DNA from 2 places in the Kineococcus sp. R86509 genome. Region 1 is predicted to be linked to the other one. Evidence: riboswitches for the same ligand, from Rfam matches in the RefSeq annotation. Region 1 holds a riboswitch; the other holds the start of a gene.
What was found. Region 1 has a riboswitch for S-adenosylmethionine ahead of SJY07_RS18620 (ABC transporter substrate-binding protein). Riboswitches for the same ligand answer to the same signal wherever they lie in the genome.

Region 1 (4,208 bases):
GACCCCGCCGATGGTGAGCGCCGGGATGGTGGCGTTGCGGAACGCGTGGCGCAGGTGTACCCGGGCGCGGGACGCACCCTTGGCCCGGGCGGTCTCGACGTACGGTTCGGCCAGGGCCGTCCGCAGACCCCGGGCGAGGACCTGCGCGATGGAGGCCGAGACCGGGATCGCCAGCGTGACGGCCGGCAGGACGAGGCTGGAGACCCCCCGGTTGCCCAGTGCGGGGAAGACCGGGATCCGGAACGAGAACACCTGGATGAGCAGCAGCCCGACCCAGAACGTCGGCAGGGAGACCCCCAGCGGCGGCAGGGCGAGCAGCAGCGTCCGGGCCCAGGCCCACCGCGTCCACGTCGAGAGGAAGGCGATCCCCACCCCCAGGACGAGGGCGACCACGAAGGCCGAGGCGGCGAGCAGGGCCGTCTGCGGCAACGCGTCGGCGATCGACGTCGACACCGGCGCGCCGTTCTGGATCGAGTTCCCGAGGTCGAGGTGCAGCGTGCGCCAGAGCGCGTGGACGTACTGCACGGGCAACGGGTCGTCGAGTCCGTACTCGGCGCGCAACGCCGCCGCCTGGGCGGGGTCGACCGCGGCCTGCTCCCCGCCCTGACCACCGGCGAGCATGATCGAGACCGGGTCGCTCGGGAGCAGGTAGAGGATGACGAACGTCACGGTGAACGCCGCCCACAGGACCAGCACGGCCTGACCGAGACGGCGGCCCACGTAGCCCACGAGCCCGAGGTTCACGAGGTCTTCCAGGCGTCGTAGAACCACAACCGGGAGGAACCCTCGAACTGCAGGTCGTGCACGTCGTCGCTCGCGGCGATGACGGTGGAGAGTTCGACGAGCGGGATCGAGTGGGCCTGGGTCAGGAGGAGCTTCGACGCCTGGGCGACGAGGTCCGCGCGCTGCGCGGGGTCGGTCGTCGCGGCCTGCCGGGTCAGCAGGTCGTCCACCTCGCTGTGCGCGCGGTGGTTCACGTTGCGCGCCTCGGTGGAGAAGATCGTGCGGGCGACGTCCGGGTCGGAGCGGGTCAGGTTGTAGAAGATCGCGTCGTAGTCGCCGGAGTTCTGCTGGGCCGTCGTCTCGGCCGTCGTGCCCTGCTTCAACTGCAGGTCGATCCCGACCTCGCGCACCTGCTGCTGCACGAGTTCCAGCACCGCCGAGGTGGGCTGCCAGAAGGTGATCGTGAAGGAGAGCTTCTGGCCGTCCTTCGCGCGGATCCCGTCCGAACCCTTCGTCCAGCCGGCCTCGTCGAGGAGGGCGTTGGCCCCGGCGACGTCGTGGGCGAGGACGTCGGAGTCGTCGGGTGCGTCCGGGGTGGACGCCGAGAGCGCCGACGTCACGGCCACGTCACCCGGGTTGAGGATGCTCGCCAGTTGTTCGCGGTCGATGGCCTTGGACAGGGCCTGACGGACGCGTTCGTCCTGGAAGACCGGCCGCGACTCGTTGGGGAAGAAGTTGTAGGGGATGCCCGGGTTCGCGCGACGTTCGGTCCAGAAACCGCCGCCGTCGAACTGCGGGAGGTCCTGCGCGGAGATCGCCGTCGTCGCGTCGATCTGACCCGACTGCAGCGACCCGGTGCGCACGCTCGCCTCGGGGACCACCTGGTAGGTGATCGTGTCGAGGTAGGCGTCACCGCTGTGCTGGGAACCCGTCGGGGCCCAGGCGTACCCGGTGCGCTTCTTCAGCACGACTTCGCTGTCCTTGGTGTACTTCCCGACCACGAAGGGGCCTGATCCGACGAGAGTCGTTCCATCGCAACGGGTCGCGGGATCAGCGGTGGTCGTCGCGACGGAGAGCAGACCGAGGCTCATCGTCGACGTCGCCTGCAGGAACTGCGCGCTCGGCTGCGAGAACGTCACGACGGCCGTCTGCGCGTCCGGCGTCTGCGTCCCGGTGTAGCCCGCGAGGTAGGCCGAGGCCAACGACGCCTTCGCACCGAGTGCGACGATGCCGTCGAGGTTCGCCTTGACCGCCGCGGAGTCGAGCGGCGTCCCGTCGGAGAACGTGGCGCCCTCACGCAGGTGGAACGTGAACGTCCTCGCGTCGGGGCTGACCTCCCAGCTCTGGGCCAGCCACGGCTGGACCTGACCGTCGAGGTCCTGGACCGTGAGGGAGTCGACGAGCTGGCGACCGACGTTCAGGGCGTCGTTGTTGCCGACCTGCTGCGGGTCGATGCAGCCGGAGTCGACCTGGATGGCGAAGGTGAGGTTCCCACCGGCGACGGGTTCACCGTCGGCGGCGGGACTGCCGTCGTCCTGGCTCCCGCCACCGCAGGCGGTGAGGGCGAACAACGCGACGAGGGCGACGGCGGAAAGTGGCGTGCGGGTGCGCAAGGGTCCTCCAGGCTGAGGGGTACGTCGACGACACGTCCGGCCTGCGGCAGGGACGCGGGATGACCGGCACGTTCCCGGTCGGCGGGGGTGCTGGGTCAGCGACAGCCGGTGGAACCGGTGAGGCAGAAGTCGACGATGCGCCTCAGGACGGCGACGTGGGACGTCTTGTTCACTGCGCTCCTCCATCGTTCCTGGCGGAAGCACCCGCGCCCGTTGCCGGGGGGTTGCTGCGACGTCGTCGAGCCAGGTCTCTCAGCCGCTCTGGATGGTGTTCTGCAGGAATCATAGGGACCCCCTGCCGGAATCTCAACCCGGCCGGGTGGGTCGGCGGGAACCCGGGCCGAACGAGCGCCGCCCTCCTGATCTCGAGAGGTCAGGAGGGCGGCGGTCGTCCGGCGGGGTTCCGGTCGGACGGGGGCGTCAGCTCGTCGCGACGGCGTGCGCGGGGAGTTCCGCGCGGACGGTGCGAGCGGCCTCGACGAGGTTGCGCAGCGACTCGGTGGTCTCGGCGTAGCCACGGGTCTTGAGGCCGCAGTCCGGGTTCACCCAGACCTGGCGGGCCGGGACCGCGGCGACGGCGGCGCGCAGCAACCCGACGACCTCCTCGGTCGAGGGAACGCGCGGCGAGTGGATGTCGTAGACCCCCGGCCCGATGCCCCGCGCGAAACCGGCCCGCGCGATGTCGCCGAGGACCTCCATGCGCGAGCGTGCCGCCTCGATGCTCGTGACGTCCGCGTCGAGGCCGTCGATCGCGTCGATGACCTCACCGAACTCCGAGTAGCAGAGGTGGGTGTGGATCTGCGTCGCGTCGGCGGCACCGGCCGTCGCCAGGTGGAACGAGTTCACCGACCAGTCCAGGTAGGCGGGCTGGTCCTGGGTGCGCAGGGGCAGCAGCTCCCGCAGCGCGGGTTCGTCGACCTGGACGATCCCGATGCCGGCGGCCTCGAGGTCGCTGACCTCGTCGCGCAGCGCCAGGGCGACCTGGCGGGCGGTGTCGCCCAGCGGCTGGTCGTCGCGGACGAAGGACCAGGCGAGGATCGTCACCGGGCCGGTCAGCATGCCCTTGACGGGCTTCGTCGTGCGCGTCTTCGTGTACCGGCTCCAGGGCACGGTGATCGGCGCCGGACGGACGACGTCACCCCAGAGGATGGGCGGGCGCACGCAGCGCGACCCGTAGGACTGGACCCAGCCGTGGGCGGTGACGGCGAACCCGTCGAGCTGCTCGGCGAAGTACTGGACCATGTCGTTGCGCTCGGGTTCCCCGTGCACGACGACGTCGAGCCCGAGTTCCTCCTGCAGGTCCACGACGCGGTCGATCTCGGCCCGCAGGAACTCCTCGTAGGCGGCCTCCGTGAGCTCCCCCCGCGTCCACGCGGCCCGCGCCCTGCGGATCTCGCTCGTCTGCGGGAACGAGCCGATCGTCGTCGTCGGCAGCGCCGGCAGACCCAGCGCCTGCTCCTGCGCGAGGCGGCGCACGGCGTAGTCGCTGCGGCCGAAGGCCTCCGGGGTGAGCGCTGCGAGCCGGTCGCGCACCTCGGGACGGACCACGCCGGGGGCACCGACGCGGTCGGCCCGGGCCTGCGCCGACGCGGTGAGCTCCGTCTGGACGGACGCCGCGTCCCCCAGCGCCTTGCCCAGGACGACGACCTCGGCGACCTTCTGGTCGGCGAACGCGAGCCAGCCGCGCAGGCGCTCGTCGAGGGTGGTCTCGCGGGTCACGTCGTGGGGGACGTGCAGCAGGGAGGTCGACGTCCCGGCGACGACGTGGGCGGCGGAACCCTCGAGGGTCCGCAGCCGGGCCAGCGCCTCGACGAGGTCGGCGCGCCAGACGTTGTGCCCGTCCACGACCCCGCCGACGACCGTCTTGCCGTG
Region 2 (4,208 bases), 340 kb from region 1:
CGTCACCGAGGGTGGTCGCCGGTAGCCATCGCCCGGACGACGGGGTTGGCTGGGACCACGTCCTGGCGCACCGGCCCGGACGTGACCGAGAGGAGCGGCCGTGGCTCACGTGAAGCACGCCCCGCGGACCGAGAAGGACCCCGAACGCGGCGCGCGTCCGCAGCCCCGCACCGGACGGGACAGCGCGGACGTCGGTCGCCAGCGCGAGCGCAACCGCCGCCGCCGCACCCGGTCGCTGCTCATGGTCGTGGCCCTGCTGCTGCTCGTCGTCGACCTGCGCCTGGCCTTCACCGGCTCGGTCCTGCCGCCGCTGCCGAGCGTCGACCCGATCTACGTCATGGTCTTCGTCTTCTTCCTCGCCATGATCGGCCTGCTCCTCGGGCAGACGCTGGTCTCCGGCCGCTCGCCGCACGTCGTCTACCGCCCCGAGCAGATCGACATCGGCCTCGACGACGTCAAGGGTCTGGCCGCGGTCAAGGAGGACGTCGAGCGCAGCCTCGACCTGTTCCTCGCGGCCCGCACCTTCCGGACGCAGATGGGCGGACGGCCCCGGCGCGGACTCCTGTTCGAGGGCTCGCCCGGCACCGGCAAGACGCACATGGCCAAGGCGATGGCCCGCGAGGCGGGCGTCCCCTTCCTCTTCGTCTCCGCGACCAGCTTCCAGTCGATGTGGTACGGCGCGACGGCCCGCAAGCTCCGCTCCTACTTCAAGGCCCTGCGCAAGGCGGCCCGTCGTGAGGGCGGCGCCATCGGGTTCATCGAGGAGATCGACGCCATCGCCGGCGCCCGCGGCGGGATGAGCGCCATGACGCCCGTGGACGCCGACGTCGCCACCGGGATCGTCGGCTGCGGGGGGCTCACCAACCTCGCGATGTCCTTCCCCGCCACGGGCCGGACGGCGCTGCGGACGGAACGCCTGGCCAGCAGCGAAGGCGCCAGCGGCGTCGTCAACGAACTGCTCGTGCAGATGCAGTCCTTCGACGAACCCACCACGTCCGAGCGGCTGCAGGGCTGGTTCGTCGACACCGCCAACCGGTTCCTGCCCCAGCACCGCCGGCTGCAGCGGCCGAAGAGCGAACCCGTCGAGATCCTGCTCATCGCCGCGACCAACCGCGCCGACTCCCTCGACCCGGCCCTGCTGCGTCCCGGCCGTTTCGACCGTCGGCTCAGCTTCGGCCTGCCGGACAAGGTCGGCCGCCGGGAGCTCGTCGACCACTTCCTGTCCCGCAAGGCCCACGAGGCCCCGCTCGACGAGGACGAACGTCGTGACGCGCTCGCCGGGATCACCAACGGGTACTCGCCGGTGATGATCGAGAGCCTGCTCGACGAGGCCCTCGTCAACGCCGTCCGTCGCGGTGCCGACGGGATGAACTGGAGCGACGTCGAGCAGGCCCGCCTGGTCACCGAGGTCGGCCTCGGCCAGCCCGTCGGCTACACCGACCACGAGGCGCGGCTCATCGCGACCCACGAAGCCGGACACGCTACGATCGCCTGGCTCGTCGCCCCGCAGCGCCGCCTCGAGGTCCTCACGATCATCAAGCGCGCCAACGCGTTGGGGCTGCTCGCCCACGGTGACGCCGAGGACGTCTACACCCGTTCCCGCAGCGAACTCGCCGGGCTGATCAAGATCGCCTTCGGCGGTCAGGTCGCCGAGGAGTTCTTCTTCGGCGACGTCTCGACCGGCCCGGCCGGCGACCTGCAGTCCGCGACGCAGGTCGCGGCGCAGATGGTCGGTTCGGCGGGCATGGCCGGGACCCTGGTCTCCTTCGCCGCCGTCCAGCAGGGCGCGTTCGCCGACGGGAACCTCGTCTCCCGCGTCCTCGGTGACTCCGAGGGGCGGCGGCTGGTGGAGAACCTGCTGACCGAGCAGAAGGAGTTCGTCCGCGAACTCATGGGCCGCAACCGCCACCTGGTGGCGGCGCTGCGCGACGCGCTGCTGGAACGGCACGAACTCATCGGTCACGAGATCACCGACGTGCTCGAGGCGGCGCAGGCCGCCCACGAGGCGCAGTCCGCACCGCAGTCCGCACCGCCGCGGGTCATCGACCTGCGCGACACCACCTCCGGCGTCGTCCGGGGGATCTAGAACTCGTCGGGGTCGTCGCCGCAGGAGGGGAGCGACGACCACGACGCAGGAACTCGCGCACCGTGGGAGGCCGGGGGGCCTCCGGGGGCGGTGGCGCGGGAACACAGGAACGGGAACGGTTGCTCCGGGGGGCTGGAGCAGGCGTTCCCGTTCTGCTATCCGCCGCGGCCCGATCGGCCACCCGCGGAGCGGGCTGGACCCTCCCTCCCCACCTGTGGTTCCCTGGTCCCAGGTCATGAGCGCCAGCGACAAGCCCCGGCTCGCTGGCCGGCAACCCTCCTCGTCGTGGGGTGCCCCGGGTGACGACCTGACCTGGTGCTCCGGCACGGGTAAGGACGCTGTCCCTCCCGTTCCGGAGGCCGACGCGTCCACGATCGAGGAGAGCTCCGTGAGCACCACCCTGGAACCCACTGTCGAACCCGATGTGCGGGAACGTTTCTCGCCGCTGCTGCAACGGATCGCGGCCGGCACCGTGACGCGCGAGCAGGACCACGAACTGCCACGGGACCAGGTCCGGGAACTCCTCGACGCCGGGTTCGGCCGGTTGCGCATCCCCGTCGAGGAGGGTGGTGGCGGTCTCGACCTCGTCGAGTTCACCGACCTGCTGGTCGACCTCGCGGCCGCCGACTCGAACCTGCCGCAGATCTTCCGCGGCCACATCGCCTGGGTGGAGCAGGTCCTGAGCCTGCCGGTGGGGGAGTACCGCTCGCGCTGGATCGCGCGGCTGGTGGCGGGGGAGATGGTCGGGAACTCCTGGAGCGAGGTCGGTGACGGGGTCACCGGCGAGCAGCAGACGATCGTCACCACCCGGGACGGGCGCACCGCGATCTCGGGCCGGAAGTACTACACGACCGGCACGATCTACGCCGACTGGACCGACGCGACCGCCCGCCGGCGGCTGCCGGACGGGACCCACGAGGTCGTGACCGCGCTGGTCCCCGTCCGGGGCCGGGGGGTTCGCGTCTCCGACGACTGGGACGGTTTCGGGCAGCAGCTCACCGGGACCGGGACCCTCGAGCTCGACGACGTCGAGATCGCCGCCGACGACGTCTCCCCGTTCACCACCCGGTTCCGCTACCAGACCGCGCTGTACCAACTCGTCCTGCTGGCCGTGCACGCCGGGATCGCCGCGGCGGTCGAACGCGACACCGGGCACGAGGTCCGCACCCGGACCCGCAGCTACACCCACGGGTTGGCCCCCCTCGTCAGGAACGACGCCCAGGTGCTGTCGGTGGCCGGCGAGATCTCCTCGATCGCGTTCACCGCCCGCTCCCTGACCCGCGCTGCGTCGCAGGCGGTCCAGTCCGCCGCCGACACGACACACCTGCCGGGGACGGAGGCGGACCGGGCGGCGAACGTCGAGGCCGAGATCCGGACCGCCCAGGCCCAGGTCGTGCTCTCGGAGTCCGTCCCGCGCGCCGCGACGCTGCTCTTCAACACCCTCGGCGCGTCGGGCACCTCGCGGGCCCGCGACCTCGACCGGCACTGGCGCAACGCCCGCACGGTCGCCTCGCACAACCCGGTGATCTACAAGCAGCGGATCGTCGGCGACTGGTCGGTCAACGGCACCGAACCGCCGTTCGTGTGGGACGTCGGCACCCACGCCTCGGTGGATCCCGCGGCCGGGCGCTAGGTCACACGAGTCCGCGCTCGACCATGCTCCGACCCGCCGCCTCGACGGCCTCGGAGGCGGGTCGGGGTGCCCACCCGAGCACTCGGCGGGCCTTCTCGTTCGAGGTCCGCTTCGCGTAGCCGAGGTCGGGCACCATGGCCCGCAACGCCGGGTCGGCGTCGGCGCCGGCCCGGACGACATCGTTCGGCAGGACCTGGGTGGGGACCCGGTCGGCGTCCGCCCCCAGGGCCGAGCGCAGGATCGCGGCGATCTCCGGGAACTCCAGGGTCGGGCCGTCGGAGAGCAGGAACCGCTGTCCGGCGGCCTCCGCGCTGCCGACGGCGAGGACGTGCGCGGCGGCGACGTCGCGCACGTCGACGATCGGGAAGAACAGGTGCGGCAGCGCCGGCACCGCGCCCGTCAGCAGACGCTGCACGATCTGGTTCGCGCCGGAGACGTCCTGCCCCACGACCGGTCCCATCACCGCCACCGGCAGCAGGGTGACGAGGT

Region 2: another riboswitch for S-adenosylmethionine. It lies ahead of SJY07_RS20260 (acyl-CoA dehydrogenase family protein); the one in region 1 lies ahead of SJY07_RS18620 (ABC transporter substrate-binding protein).

Annotation. Positions count from the first base shown of each region.
Region 1 covers NZ_JAXHCE010000001.1:3,809,418-3,813,625, reverse strand. The annotation lists gene SJY07_RS18625 (ABC transporter permease) at 1-744, opposite strand, end outside; gene SJY07_RS18620 (ABC transporter substrate-binding protein) at 741-2,336, opposite strand; SAM riboswitch class I at 2,516-2,608, opposite strand; gene metE (5-methyltetrahydropteroyltriglutamate--homocysteine S-methyltransferase) at 2,757-4,208, opposite strand, start outside.
Region 2 covers NZ_JAXHCE010000001.1:4,146,377-4,150,584, forward strand. The annotation lists gene SJY07_RS20255 (AAA family ATPase) at 101-2,086, shown strand; SAM riboswitch class IV at 2,318-2,428, shown strand; gene SJY07_RS20260 (acyl-CoA dehydrogenase family protein) at 2,475-3,719, shown strand; gene SJY07_RS20265 (NAD-dependent epimerase/dehydratase family protein) at 3,721-4,208, opposite strand, start outside.